Regions from separate parts of the Vibrio sp. F13 genome, predicted to be linked through region 1. Evidence: riboswitches for the same ligand, from Rfam matches in the RefSeq annotation. Region 1 holds a riboswitch; the other holds the start of a gene.

Region 1 (4,906 bases):
GCGTAGCATTTCTGGTTTTACGCCAGCATCAAGCTCTTCTTGAGTTGGGAAAGTACGACGAACGTAGTGACCCATCGCAATGTAGTCTGCGTCTAGCACTTCATCCGCAAACTCTAAGAATGCTTTAAATTTGATTTCTTTGTTACAAAGAATATCTGGGTTAGGTGTACGACCTGCTTTGTACTCTTCAAGGAAGTATTCGAATACGTTGTCCCAGTATTCTGCAGCAAAGTTGATAGTGTGAAGGTGGATACCTAGTTTGTCACATACCGCTTGAGCATCAGCAAGATCTTCAGCTGCCGTGCAGTATTCTTCGTTATCGTCTTCTTCCCAGTTTTTCATGAAAAGGCCTTCTACCTGATAGCCTTGTTGCTGAAGAAGATACGCCGATACTGACGAATCTACACCGCCGGACATACCGACAATTACTTTCTTTTCGCTGTTTCCAGAGCTGATATCTGACATGTCTAAACACCGTTACTATTACTTGGTCGCAGATTCTAACAGAAAGAGAAACGCCGTGACAGATCCGAGACCGGAATCACAGTTTCATTTGCACAAATAGTGCGCTGACTTTGTTAGAGAATCGCATGAGAGCGAGGTGAGTCGCTAGGATGTCAGAAGTATATGTGGCATAGTCGCTCGAAATCCAAGACCTGAGATAAAAAAATGTCTGAACAAAATGAATTTATGCAAGAAGAAGAGCTGATTGAGATCATCGAGAACCAGCTTGAAGATGGCGAACCAGTGAAAGTGAAAGAGACGTTGATGCGTTTAATGATGACAGGCACTCCACGTGAAGAAGCAATTGCGGCTATGGCATGTGCACTGGCAATTGAAGTATTTGACGTTATGAAAAACGGCGCGGAGTTTAATCAAAAACGTTACGCAGAGCATTTGGGCATGCTGCCTGATTTAAGCTTTATGGAAGGCGAATAAAAAAAACCTTCAGCAAACGTTTGCTATAGTTTGAAAGATTGCCGCGTTAAATATAGCGCGGTAGAATCCGCCACCTATTTCCCCTTGACTTAGACTAGCCCTATGAAATTCCCTGGACAACGTAAATCAAAGCACTACTTTCCGGTTCACGCTCGTGATCCTCTAGTGAGCCAAGCTCAAAGCAGTAAAAGAATGTCACGCACTCATATTATCGGTATTGACCAAACATTGGTGGATATTGAAGCAAAGGTGAGTTCTGAACTTATTGAGAAGTATGGTTTGAGCAAGGGACATTCACTGGTTATTGGCGACGCAGCCGCTGAATCTTTGTATCAAGAATTAAAAGAGCAGTGCCTGATTACCAATGAATACGCTGGTGGCACAATTGGTAACACATTACACAACTATTCAGTGCTAGCGGATGACCGTTCTACACTGTTAGGTGTAATGAGCCAAGATATTAAGATTGGTAGTTACGGTTATCGCTATTTATGTAATACATCAAGCAGAATGGATCTGAACCATTTACAAGGGGTAGATGGCGCAATTGGTCGCTGCTTTGCATTAATTACAGAAGACGGTGAACGTACTTTCGCAATTAGCGAAGGACAAATGAACCAATTAAAACCAGAAAGCATTCCTGAAAAAATCTTCAAAAGTGCTTCTGCTTTAGTTTTAACGGCTTATTTAGTTCGCTGTAAGCCAGGCGACCCGATGCCTGAAGCAACAATGAAAGCGATCGAATACGCGAAGAAATACGATGTGCCAGTCGTTCTTACACTAGGTACTAAGTTCGTTATTCAAGATGATCCAGAATTCTGGAAAGATTTCCTTGAGCAACACGTAACGGTTGTTGCAATGAATGAAGACGAAGCTGAAGCGTTAACGGGTGAAAGCGATCCACTGGCTGCATCAGATAAAGCGCTAGACTGGGTAGACCTTGTTCTATGTACTGCGGGACCTGTTGGCCTATTTATGGCTGGTTATACAGAAGATGCAGCTAAGCGTGAAACGTCACTGCCTTTACTTCCAGGTTCAATTGCGGAATTCAACCGTTTTGAATTTAGCCGTCCTGCGCATAAAGATTTATGTGAAAACCCAACTAAAGTGTATTCGCACATTGCGCCATACATGGGTGGACCAGAAAAGATCAAAAATACCAATGGTGCAGGTGATGCTGCGTTATCAGCTTTATTACATGATATGGCTGCTAATAAGTACCACAAAGAAAACGTGCCAAACTCAAGTAAACACCAACATTCATTCTTGACGTACTCTTCGTTCTCACAAGTTTGTAAATATTCTAACCGTGCTAGCTATGAAGTGTTGGTTCAACACTCTCCACGTTTATCTCGTGGCCTTCCTGAAAGAGAAGATAGCCTAGAAGAAGCGTACTGGGAAAGATAAGTTACTTTCTTTAATCAGTAGTACTATCAGTATCAGTTGGTTTCTAATACTGATAGTACAAATATAAAAAAGGCTCCGAAAGGAGCCTTTTTTGTTTCTGAATATATTGAAGTCGTAAATAATACTTGGGTCGACTTAAATATTAATTCTATCGCTTAGCGTGTAATTGATTACTCACTAAGTAAACTAAATGTTTAGATAGCAAACTCTTCTAGAGATTTACCAGCATCTAGCTGTTCTTGGATAGCTGAAGGCGTACGGCCTTGACCTGTCCAAGTCTTCTCGTCGCCGTTTGCGTCTACGTATTTGTATTTCGCTGGGCGAGGAGCGCGTTTAGCTTTTGTTGTTTTAGATTTTGCTTCACCAGAAAGTGCAGCAATAAGATTGGCAACATCAATTCCGTCTTTTGCAATTTGTTCAGCAATAGCAGAAAGCTTAGCTTCTTGCTCTGCTTTAGCAGCACGCTCTTCAGCTTCAGACTCTTGACGCTCTTGTACAACAATAGTCAGCTTGTCTAGCGCTTCTTCAAGTTGCTCAAGAGTTAATTCACGTGAGAACGCACGAAGGCTGCGGATATTTAATAGAGTTTTTGTTAATTCAGACATGATATTTTCCATCAAGGTAAACTAAATAATCTTCCTAATAATAAACAGAGCCTAGGAATAAAACAAATAGTATTTCTTCTATTACATATTTAAATATAAAAGTGAGATGAATAGTTGAAAATTCAGAGCAGTATTTCTATTGAATTTATAATAATTATTAAGAATATCTTAAAAAATGATATGTGACAGGTGGAGTAGTCAACTTATGTAGACTATTCTTCTATTGATTAGTTCATTAACAAAAAGCTATTTTTCTCGGAATGATATGTTGCATTGTTGCTCTTGATGAGTACAATTGCGGCTACCTGATGCGAGGTGTTGGTTAATTTGTTGTTAAACTCTGGTTTACACGGTTAATAATGTTATCGCACGTAGAGGTGCAATTATAAAAAGTAACTTCCGTTGGGGTGATGCCAATGAACGGGAATGAAAGGTGTAATTGCCGAAGTAAATTGTATATCTAAGCAATTTGCTGGGGTTGTGCTCAATAGGTACAACACTGCCATAGTCTTAATTTTAAACTATGGAGCGCTACTGTAGGGTTGGGTGAAGTGTTCACTTCCCTTTCGCTTAGTTCAACATGAGCTTGGTCAGCCGTATCAAGTTTGTCTGCAGTAGATCTCTAGCCAAATAAAAAACTGGTTTTTGAAGATCATGAATTTAATAGATTTTGCAACATCACCTTTATCTTTGCTTCCGCCCCTTGTGGCTTTGAGCCTTGCTATTGTTACCCGCCGTGTATTGGTTTCTTTGGGTGTCGGTATCGTTATGGGTGCCATCTTACTGGCTGACTATTCAGTAGGTAATGCCGCTAGCTACGTATTTACTAAAGCATCTGGTGTTTTCATCGAAGATGGTGGTATCAATACTTGGAACATGAGCATCATTGCTTTCCTAATTATTCTTGGAATGACAACAGCGCTATTAACGCTTTCTGGTGGTACTCGTGCATTCGCTGAGTGGGCTCAGTCTCGAGTTAAGAGCAAGCGTGGTTCAAAACTGCTTGCTGCATTTTTAGGTGTATTCATCTTTGTTGATGATTACTTCAACAGCTTGGCAGTGGGTGCAATCTCTCGTCCTGTTACAGACCGTTTCTACGTATCTCGCGCTAAGCTAGCTTATATTCTTGATTCTACTGCGGCTCCTATGTGTGTGATCATGCCAGCTTCTAGTTGGGGTGCTTACATCATTACTATTATTGGTGGCATCTTAGTAACACATGGTGTGACAGAGTATTCTGCTCTAGGTGCTTATGTTCGTCTTATTCCAATGAACTTCTACGCGGTATTTGCACTATTGATGGTGTTCGCAGTGGCGTGGTTCGGTCTAGATGTTGGTAAGATGCGCGATCACGAGATCGAAGCGTCTCAAGGTCGTGGCTTTGAAGGCGACAACGATAGCCAGCAAGCTCACGATCTAAACGAAGAGCTAGACATCGAAGAGAGCGAGAACGGTTCTGTTTCTGACCTAATCATGCCGATCGTTTCATTGATCGTAGCGACTGTAGCTGCGATGCTTTACACAGGCGGTCAAGCGTTAGCTGCTGATGGTCAAGCGTTTAACCTACTTGGTGCATTCGAAAATACAGATGTTGGTAAATCTCTTGTTTACGGTGGTGTTATCGGCTTACTAGTAGCACTAGCGACAGTATTCAAGCAAAAGCTATCTATGGCCGATATCGCAAGAACAATGTGGATTGGTGCAAGCTCTATGTTTGGCGCAATCCTAATCCTTGTATTCGCATGGACTATCGGTTCTGTAATCGGCGACATGAAAACAGGTTCGTACCTATCATCTCTAGTAACGGGCAGCATCGATTACCACTGGCTACCAGTTATCTTGTTCCTTCTAGCGGGCGTTATGGCGTTCTCTACAGGTACTTCATGGGGTACGTTCGGTATCATGCTACCTATCGCAGGTGACATGGCTGCAGCATCGGATATCGCACTGATTCT
Region 2 (4,906 bases), 820 kb from region 1:
CGTCTGCAGAATAATGTTAAGAATTCGCAACGCAAGCTTCACTTAGTAGGCAGTAGGAGCTTGGGGTAGATACAAAAAAGCGCACGATCTCTCGTGCGCTTTTCTTTTTAATTTCAGTTCATGCAGCTACTTCAAAACATCTTTTAGCGCTTTTAGGCACAACGCGACATTCTCTTTACGAGCACCGTAACCCATTAGGCCGATACGCCATGCCTTACCAGCCAAAGAGCCAAGCCCAGCACCGATTTCAAGATTATATTCTTCTAAAAGCTGCGTTCTGATCTTAGCCTCATCAATTCCTTCTGGGAAATAAAGTGCATTAAGCTGCGGCAGGCGGCTCTCTTCATCAACCACAAACTTTAACCCTAGAGCTTCTACGCCTTCTTTAAGCTCTTGGTGCATCGCATGATGACGAGACCACGCATTATCTAAGCCTTCATTTTTCAACAAAACCAGCGACTCATGCAGAGCATAAAGGCTGTTCACGGGTGCGGTATGGTGGTAGCTACGCTTACCTTCTCCACTCCAGTAACCTAATACTAAACTTTGATCCAAAAACCAGCTTTGCACTGGTGCTTTACGGGCTTTCATTTTATCAACCGCACGCTGAGAGAAAGTCACTGGAGATAGCCCTGGCACACAAGACAGACACTTTTGGCTGCCAGAATAAACCGCATCAAGCTGCCACTCATCAACCAGCAATGGCACACCACCTAATGATGTCACTGCATCAACAATCGTTAACGCATCAAACTGACGAGCGACAGCAGAGATAGCTTGAGCATCAGATAACGCTCCGGTTGATGTCTCTGCATGCACAAATGCAACAGCAACGGCATCGGGGTTTTCTGCCAATGCTTGTTCTACCTTTTCAACTGAAACGGGCTTGCCCCATTCGTCATCAACAAGGATCGCTTCGCCACCACAACGCACCACGTTTTCTCGCATACGCTCACCGAAGACACCGTTACGACAAACAATCACCTTTTCACCAGGCTCAATCAAGTTAACAAAACAGGTCTCCATACCTGCACTGCCCGGTGCAGAAACGGCAATCGTAAATTCGTTTTCAGTCTGGAAAGCGTATTTAAGAAGCTGTTTCAGTTCATCCATCATCGCAATAAACAGCGGATCTAGGTGACCTATGGTTGGACGGCTCAAAGCCTGTAACACTTGAGGTGAGATATCTGAAGGACCAGGTCCCATTAACGTTCGGTGTGGTGGATAAAAGCTATCGATAGCAGTAGTGAGTGGTAAATTAGACATGTACATCCCTTACGTTAATGTTGTGAACAATCCACCCTAAAGCAAATTGATTACCTCAGCAATTAGCCATAAGTATTGAGGTCAAACCACTGTCACATAATTGTTAAAATTATTTTTCAATTATCTCAAGTTACGGATTGACATTGTTACCACAAAAACGTTCAATGAAACGGCTATCTAGCAGAAGAGGAGCACTGCCCAGGCAGATGTTTTGTGGAACCGCATTTCCAATACAAAACATTTATGGGGAGCAGTGCCGAGATAATAAAAGGATGCAGGACCTTTATTATCGGTTGAGCGGGCTGAATCCCGTCAACTGTCGCCATTTCTATATGGTGAAGAGCTTCTGAGGTTACTATTCTAATAATTCCTCTCTTTTTGCTCTAAAACTCTCTTCGAAAAACATCGGACGTTGGATTACCCAACCGTAATTTTATTTTAGGAAGTCGTGGGAGATATATCGTGAGTGCATCTAATGTAGCTGGTTCTTTTAATGTCGCTAAGTTTGGTGGAACAAGTGTTGCCAACTTTGAAGCAATGAGCCGTTGTGCTGCCATTATTGAAAACAACTCAAACACGAAACTGGTCGTGAGTAGTGCATGCTCTGGTGTCACTAACTTGCTGGTTGAACTAGCAAATGGTGTTCAAGACAAAGCTCGTCGTCAGGAACTAATGGCGCAATTAGCGGACATTCACAACGCAATTCTTGACCAACTCGCAGATCCAATCAGCATCGAAAAAGAAGTCCACAGCATTCTTGATGACATTGCGAGCGCTGCAGAGGCCGCATCATTCCAAACAAGTACTAAACTGACGGATCACCTTGTCGCATGTGGCGAGTTGATGTCGACACACATCTTGGCTCAGATCATCTCTGAACGAGGCACTCCTGCTGTTCGCTTTGATATCAGAGATGTGATGCGCACTAATGATGATTTTGGTAAAGCCGAACCTCAACTAGAAGATATTGCCGCTCTAGCGCAAGAGAAACTGATTCCACTTTGCCAACAACAAGTTGTCGTTACCCAAGGTTTTATCGGCGCTGATAGCGAAGGTAACACCACGACTTTAGGCCGCGGTGGCAGTGATTACTCAGCAGCACTGATTGCCGAATCTGTACAGGCGATTGGTCTAGAAATCTGGACGGATGTTCCAGGTATCTACACCACAGATCCTCGTATTGCACCTAAAGCTTCTCCTATCCCAGAGATCAGCTTTAGTGAAGCATCGGAAATGGCAAACTTTGGTGCAAAGATACTGCACCCTTCAACTCTAGTACCTGCATTGCGCCACCAAATCCCGGTATTTGTCGGCTCTTCTAAAGCACCAGAGTTAGGTGGAACTTGGATTCGCCAAGAAGTTGAAAGCTCACCATTATTCAGAGCACTTGCTCTTCGTTGCAACCAAACGATGGTTACGCTTCGCAGTGCAAACATGTTCCATGCTTACGGCTTTTTGGCGAAGGTATTCGAGATCCTTGCTAAACATAAGATCTCAGTCGATCTCATCACGACTTCAGAGATCAGTGTCTCACTGACTCTCGATCAAACAGACACATCAGGTGGTGCTCCTGAGTTACCAGAAGCTGCTCGACTGGAGCTTGAAGAGTTGTGTTCTGTAGATATTGAACACGACCTATGCCTTGTTGCGCTTATTGGCAACAACATGAGTGAAAATAAAGGCTATGCAAAGCAGGTGTTTGGCACTCTGGAAGATTTCAATCTACGTATGATTTGTTACGGAGCAAGCCCACACAACTTGTGCTTCTTGCTAGATGCATCTGTTTCTAAGTTGGCGATCCAAAAACTTCACCAAGAGTTATTTGAATAAGGCGATGGTTAATTAATTGGTTTTAATTAACCAAACCCCAGATACAAAAAGGGTTGCTCTTGAGCAACCCTTTCTCTTTTTTACTTTACGAACCAAAGCTCGTCATAGATTCAAACTAGTTAATGTTTGGACCTAACCACTTCTCAGCTTCCAACATATCCCAGCCCTTACGAGCAGCATAGCTATCCACTTGATCCTGTTGAATCTGTGCAATAGCAAAGTATCTAGCATCAGGGTGTGAGAAATACATACCCGACACTGAGGCACCTGGCCACATTGCGTAACTCGTGGTTAGTGACATGTCGATGGCTTTTTCAACGTCCATCAACTCCCACAACGTGCCTTTCTCTGTATGTTCTGGGCAAGCAGGGTAACCCGGAGCTGGACGAATACCTTGGTACTTCTCTCGAATCAAATCGTCGTTAGACAAATCCTCATCAGGCGAGTAACCCCAAATGTCCTTTCTCACTTCTTTGTGTAAATATTCTGCAAACGCTTCAGCCAAACGGTCCGCAACCGCCTGAATCATAATCGCATTGTAATCATCACCATTAGCTTTATATTCATCAGCAAGCTCTCGCTCACCAATACCGCCAGTAACCGCAAAGCCACCAATCCAGTCAGCTTTACCGCTTTCTTTTGGCGCAATGTAATCAGACAAACAGTAGTTAAAGCCTTTTGGTTTCTCTGTTTGTTGACGAAGATTGTGTAGAACTTTTAGAACTTCGGTACGAGATTCATCGGTATACACCTCAATATCATCACCAACACTGTTCGCTGGGAACATGGCACACATACCACGCGCTTCAAGCAGCTTCTCTTTCTCTACGCGATCCAGTAAATCATTAGCATCTTTGAATAAACGTTTTGCCTCTTCACCCACTTCTTCATGATCAAGGATTGCAGGGTATTTACCAACCAATGACCATGTCATAAAGAATGGAGTCCAATCGATGTACTGACGCAAAGTTGCCACATCAAAATCATTGAAGATATGAACTCCCGGCTTAGCGGGTGCCGGTGGCGTATACGCATCCCAATCGATAGCAACTTTATTGGCACGAGCTCTTTCAAGCGTGACAGGCTTGGTACGAGGCTTCTTACGATTGTGCTGATCTCGAACGCGATCGTAATCGATATCCAGCTTCTCAACGAAAGCGGGTTTCAATTCATCAGAAAGTAGTGAAGTACAAACACCCACTGCACGCGAGGCATTATTTACGTATACAACAGGTTCTGAATAATTCTGCTCAATCTTAACTGCTGTGTGAGCTTTAGATGTGGTTGCGCCGCCAATCAGAAGAGGCAGCTTGAAACCCTGTCTCTCCATTTCTTTAGCAACATGTACCATTTCATCAAGAGACGGTGTAATCAGCCCAGACAGGCCAATAATGTCGACATTCTCTTCTTTCGCTACCTTGAGAATCTTCTCGCAAGAAACCATCACACCTAAGTCGATAATTTCGTAGTTATTACACTGTAAAACCACACCAACGATATTTTTACCGATATCGTGAACGTCACCTTTAACGGTCGCTAACAAAATCTTACCGTTAGTTGCGCCCACTTCTTTGGATGCATTAATGAATGGTTCTAAATGGGCAACCGCCTGTTTCATCACACGCGCAGACTTTACAACCTGTGGTAAGAACATCTTACCTTCACCAAACAGGTCACCAACAACGTTCATTCCGTCCATTAGAGGACCTTCAATCACTTCAATAGGACGAGAGGCATTAACACGAGCTTCTTCGGTATCTTCAACAATAAAGTCGGTGATACCTTTTACCAAAGAGTGCTCCAAACGCTT

What was found. Region 1 has a riboswitch for lysine ahead of LMH68_RS02580 (Na+/H+ antiporter NhaC family protein). Riboswitches for the same ligand answer to the same signal wherever they lie in the genome.
Region 2: another riboswitch for lysine. It lies ahead of lysC (lysine-sensitive aspartokinase 3); the one in region 1 lies ahead of LMH68_RS02580 (Na+/H+ antiporter NhaC family protein).

Annotation. Positions count from the first base shown of each region.
Region 1 covers NZ_CP170175.1:573,772-578,677, reverse strand. Annotated here, with positions in the region: gene mnmA (tRNA 2-thiouridine(34) synthase MnmA) at 1-465, opposite strand, end outside; gene LMH68_RS02595 (hypothetical protein) at 670-939, shown strand; gene LMH68_RS02590 (inosine/guanosine kinase) at 1,042-2,346, shown strand; gene LMH68_RS02585 (H-NS family nucleoid-associated regulatory protein) at 2,541-2,951, opposite strand; lysine riboswitch at 3,316-3,493, shown strand; gene LMH68_RS02580 (Na+/H+ antiporter NhaC family protein) at 3,606-4,906, shown strand, end outside.
Region 2 covers NZ_CP170175.1:1,396,315-1,401,220, forward strand. Annotated here, with positions in the region: gene LMH68_RS06255 (PglL family O-oligosaccharyltransferase) at 1-14, shown strand, start outside; gene LMH68_RS06260 (pyridoxal-phosphate-dependent aminotransferase family protein) at 127-1,266, opposite strand; lysine riboswitch at 1,443-1,620, shown strand; gene lysC (lysine-sensitive aspartokinase 3) at 1,729-3,096, shown strand; gene metH (methionine synthase) at 3,212-4,906, opposite strand, start outside.